2 regions of the Streptomyces sp. AK010 genome follow, and region 1 is predicted to be linked to the other one. Evidence: riboswitches for the same ligand, from Rfam matches in the RefSeq annotation. Region 1 holds a riboswitch; the other holds the start of a gene.
What was found. A riboswitch is a leader RNA that binds a small molecule or an ion and turns the genes downstream of it on or off. The one in region 1 is predicted to bind S-adenosylmethionine.

Region 1 (2,388 bases):
CCGGCGTGCCCGCGCCGAAGCTGACCCGGATGGCGTTGAGCGACTTCTCCCCGGGCGCGGCCTCCGGCGCCCCGCACTCCCCCTGCGCCTGCGGGTCGCTGCCGAGCAGGGTGCGCAGCAGCGGGTGGGCGCAGAACAGCCCGTCCCGTACGCCGATGCCGTACTCGGCGGACAGGGCTGCGGCGAAGTGGGAGCTGTTCCAGCCCTCGACGACGAAGGAGAGCACCCCGACCCGCGGCGCCTCGTCCCCGAAGAGGGACAGGAACCGCACCTCGGGGACGTCGGCGAGTCCGTCGCGCACCTTGCGGACCAGGTACTGCTCGCGGGCGACGAGGGTGTCGAAACCGGCCTCGGTCAGCGCCTTGCAGGCCGACGCGAGGGCGTAGGCGCCGATGACATTGGGCGACCCGGCCTCGTGGCGGGCGGCGCTGTCGTGCCACTCCACGTCCACTCCGCCGTCCTCCCGCCGGCCGACCTTGCGGCTGGCGCCGCCGCCCGCGAGGTACGGCTCGGCCGCGCGCAGCCAGTCGGCCCGCCCGGCCAGGACGCCCGAACCGAAGGGCGCGTACAGCTTGTGCCCGGAGAAGGCGACCCAGTCGACGTCGAGGTCGGCGACGGAGACCTGGTGGTGCGGGGCGAGCTGCGCGGCGTCCAGCACGATGCGCGCACCGTGGGCGTGCGCGGCCGCCGTGAGCTCCCGCACGGGCCACAGCTCACCGGTGACGTTCGAGGCGCCGGTGACGCACACGAGAGCCGGTCCGTGGCCCCCCTCGATCGACACGGCGCGGTCGGCGAGGGCGCGCTCCAGGGTCTCGACGGCCTCGCGGGGGCTGCGCGGGGCGTCGAGGTAGGTGACCTGGGCGCCGCGCCACGGCAGCAGCGAGGCGTGGTGCTCGGTCTCGAAGACGAAGACCCGGCAGCCTGCGGGGAGCGCGGCGGCGAGGAGGTTGAGGGAGTCGGTGGTGGACCGGGTGAACACGACCTGGTCGCCCTCGCGGCAGTCGAGGAACTCCGCGACGGTCCGGCGGGCGTTCTCGAACAGGTCGGTGGAGAGCTGGGAGAGGTACCCGGCGCCGCGGTGCACGCTGCCGTAGTACGGCGCGTAGGCGGCGACGTCGTCCCAGACCCGCTGGAGCGCCGGGGCGCTGGCGGCGTAGTCGAGGGCGGCGTAGGTGACCTCGCCGCCGGTCACGAGCGGCACGGTAACATCCCGGCCCAGAACGGGCAGCGGGGCACAAACGGACGGGACGGCGGCAGCGGTGGAGACGGACATGGTGAACTCCCGTGAAGGCAGGTGGAATCCGCCCGCGAGCCGGTACGGCTACCAGCGGGGGTGAAGGAAAGAGGGATGCGGAGGCGGGGCTCTGCGGCCCTATCGCATTCGCTGATTCACGGGAGGACTCCTCGACGACCAGGACCCCTGGCCCCACACTTTTCAAAGCGTGCGAGGGGTCCGCGCTTGCCGCAGACCTCGCTGCCTGCGGCCTGGTCTTCACCCGGGGCACCCCGCCACGGACGGAGGGTTGCCGGACAGTCGGCCGGGGCCTCATGACTGTCACTCATGACCTGATCAGGAACGTACGCGAAAGGATCGGCGTCCCGCAACCCGAGTCCGGATCGCGGGACGCCGTCCGTGGTGCCCTACCTGTTGCTGGCGGCCACCCAGCGCTCCAGCGTGCGCTTGGCCGCGCCCGAGTCGATCGACTCGGCCGCCTTCACCATCCCGGCGCGGATCTGCTCGGCCAGCGGCGCCTGCGTCGGCTCCAGGGCCACCAGGGCCGCCGCCGAGTTCAGCACCACCGCATCCCGCACCGGCCCGGTCTCCCCGTCCAGGAGCTGCCGCGCGACCTCGGCGTTGTACGAGGCGTCCGCGCCGCGCAGCGCCTCCACGGGGACCAGTTCGAGGCCGACGTCACGCGGGTCGAAGGCCTCCTCGGTCACCTGGCCGCCCCGGACGATCCACACCCGGGAGGTGGCCGTGGTGGTCAGCTCGTCCAGGCCGTCGTCGCCCCGGAAGACCAGGGAGGAGTTGCCACGCTCGGCGAAGACGCCCGCGACGATCGGCGCCATGCGCGGATCCGCCACACCGACGGCCTGGGCGCGGACCCGGGCCGGGTTGGTGAGCGGGCCGAGGGCGTTGAACACCGTGCGGATGCCCAACTGGCCGCGGGCGGCGCCCGCGTGCCGCAGCGCCGGGTGGAACTTCACCGCGAAGCAGAAGGTGATCCCGGCCTCCTCGGCGACCTCCGTGACCCGGTGCAGGGGCAGCTCCAGGTTGACGCCGAGCTTCTCCAGCACGTCGGAGGCCCCGGACGCCGAGGACGCGGCGCGGTTGCCGTGCTTGACGACCTTCGCGCCGGTGCCGGCGACGACGATCGAGGACATCGT
Region 2 (2,388 bases), on a different contig from region 1:
CGTCCCCGGTGTTGAGCACGACAGTGGTCTTGGTGGGGTCGAGCACCCCGCTCTCGATCAGCTTCTTCGTCACGCCCACCGTCACCCCACCGGCGGTCTCCGCGAAGATCCCCTCGGTCCGCGCAAGGATCTTGATCGCGTCGACGACCTGCTCGTCGTTCACGTCCTCCACCGCACCGCCGGTCCGCCGCGCGATGTCCAGCACGTAGGGCCCGTCCGCCGGGTTGCCGATGGCGAGGGACTTGGCGATGGTGTCCGGCTTCTGCGGGCGGACGACGTCGTGCCCGGCCTTGTAGGCGACGGACACCGGCGAGCAGCCCTCGGCCTGCGCACCGAAGATCTTGTACGGCTTGTCCTCGACCAGCCCGAGCTTGATCAGCTCCTGAAGACCCTTGTCGATCTTCGTCAGCTGCGAGCCGGAGGCGATCGGCACCACCAGCTGGTCCGGCAGCTGCCAGCCGAGCTGCTCGCAGATCTCGTACGCGAGGGTCTTGGAGCCCTCCGCGTAGTACGGCCGGAGGTTGACGTTGACGAAGCCCCAGCCCTCACCCGCCGGGTCGCCGATCAGCTCCGAACAGAAGCGGTTCACGTCGTCGTAGTTGCCCTCGATGCCGACGAGCTCGCCGCCGTAGACCGCGGCCATCACGACCTTGCCCTGCTCCAGGTCGTGCGGGATGAACACGCAGGAGCGGAAGCCGGCGCGGGCCGCGGCGGCGCCCACCGCACCGGCGAGGTTACCGGTGGAGGAGCAGGAGAGCGTGGTGAAGCCGAAGGCGCGGGCGGCCTCCAGGGCCTGGGCCACGACGCGGTCCTTGAAGGAGTGCGTCGGGTTGCCGGAGTCGTCCTTCACGAACAGCTTGCCCGCGTCGACGCCCAGCTCGCGCGCGAGGTTGTCGGCCTTGACGAGCTTGGTCCAGCCGGGGTTGATGTTCGGCTTGTCCGCGACGTCGGCCGGGACCGGCAGCAGCGGGGCGTAGCGCCAGATGTTCGCGGGTCCCGCTTCGATGCGCTTGCGGAGCTCTTCGGTTTCGTAGGCCGAGAAGTCGTAGGCGATCTCCAGCGGGCCGAAACACTCCTGGCACGCGAAGACCGGGCCGAGGGGCACGCGGTGACCGCACTCGCGGCAGCTCAGCGCGGCGGCGGGGCCGAGGTCTACGGTGGATTCAGTGGTGCTTGCAACAGTCTGCGCAGCCATGTGAGGCGAGGCCCTTTCTCCTCATCTTCCTCACGACGCATCTCGCCGTGAGACGGATTTGGCACCTTCCCGAGCCGGGAGCCTCGCGCCTGTGGTCGACCGTGACCTACGAGTACCGACTGGAGGGTTGCCGGGGCTTCATCGGGCCGTTTCCCTCTGCCCCTCTGGATGAGCTGTATGTGGTTGTAGGCGGCGGGTGACCCCGGACATGCGATGGTCATCCGCCTTGTTCAAGACTGTAACCGACGACCAGGACAGTTGAGATAGTCGTCCGAACCGCGAGATGACTGTACCCGTCAGCCGCTACCGCGGCGGGCAGTCCGTCCCGCCGAGAGTACGCAGAGGAGCCGCCGAGGTGCTGAAAGAAGTCGAGCGCTGGCTGAGCACCCGCTCCTGGTCAGCGAACGAACGCCCCCTCCACCAGATGCTCGCCGCGAAGCAGCGCACGGGCCAGACGGTCAGCGTGGTGCTGCCCGCGCTCAACGAGGAGGCGACGGTCGGGGACATCGCCTCCGTCATCCGCCACGACCTGATGCGGCAGGTGCCGCTCGTCGACGAGCTGGTCGTCGTCGACTCGGGCTCGAACGACCGCACGTCCGAGGTGGCCGCCGCCGCGGGCGCGCGGGTGGTGCACCGGGACGCGATACTCCCGCGCCTGCCCGCCGTGCCCGGCAAGGGTGAGGTGCTGTGGCGCTCCCTCCTCGTCACCCGCGGGGACATCGTCTGCTTCATCGACGCCGACCTCAGGGACTTCTCGTCCGACTTCGTCTCCGGGATCGTGGGCCCGCTGCTCACGGACCCGGACGTGGACCTGGTGAAGGCCATGTACGACCGTCCCCTCGCCGGCGCTGCGGGGCAGGGCGGCCGGGTCACCGAGCTGATGGCGCGCCCGCTGCTCAACATGCACTGGCCGCAGCTGGCCGGCTTCGTGCAGCCGCTCGGCGGCGAGTACGCGGCCCGCCGCTCCCTGCTGGAGCAGCTGCCGTTCCCCGTCGGGTACGGCGTGGAGCTGGGCATGCTGGTCGACGCCCTGCACCTGGCGGGCCTGGACGCCCTCGCCCAGGTGGACGTGGGGGTGCGCAAGCACCGGCACCAGGACGGGCAGGCGCTGGGCCGGATGGCCGCCGCGATCTACCGCACGGCCCAGCTGCGGCTGGCCCGCGGGCATCTGATCCGGCCGTCCCTGACGCAGT

Region 2: linked by a shared signal. The riboswitch ahead of thrC (threonine synthase) and the one ahead of HDC93_RS13135 (aminotransferase class V-fold PLP-dependent enzyme) in region 1 are both predicted to bind S-adenosylmethionine.

What each region holds. Positions count from the first base shown of each region.
Region 1 is NZ_JACHCX010000005.1:433,170-435,557, forward strand. It holds gene HDC93_RS13135 (aminotransferase class V-fold PLP-dependent enzyme) at 1-1,273, opposite strand, end outside; SAM riboswitch class IV at 1,451-1,567, opposite strand; gene trpD (anthranilate phosphoribosyltransferase) at 1,642-2,388, opposite strand, start outside.
Region 2 is NZ_JACHCX010000002.1:136,490-138,877, reverse strand. It holds gene thrC (threonine synthase) at 1-1,195, opposite strand, end outside; SAM riboswitch class I at 1,214-1,370, opposite strand; gene HDC93_RS03880 (glucosyl-3-phosphoglycerate synthase) at 1,551-2,388, shown strand, end outside.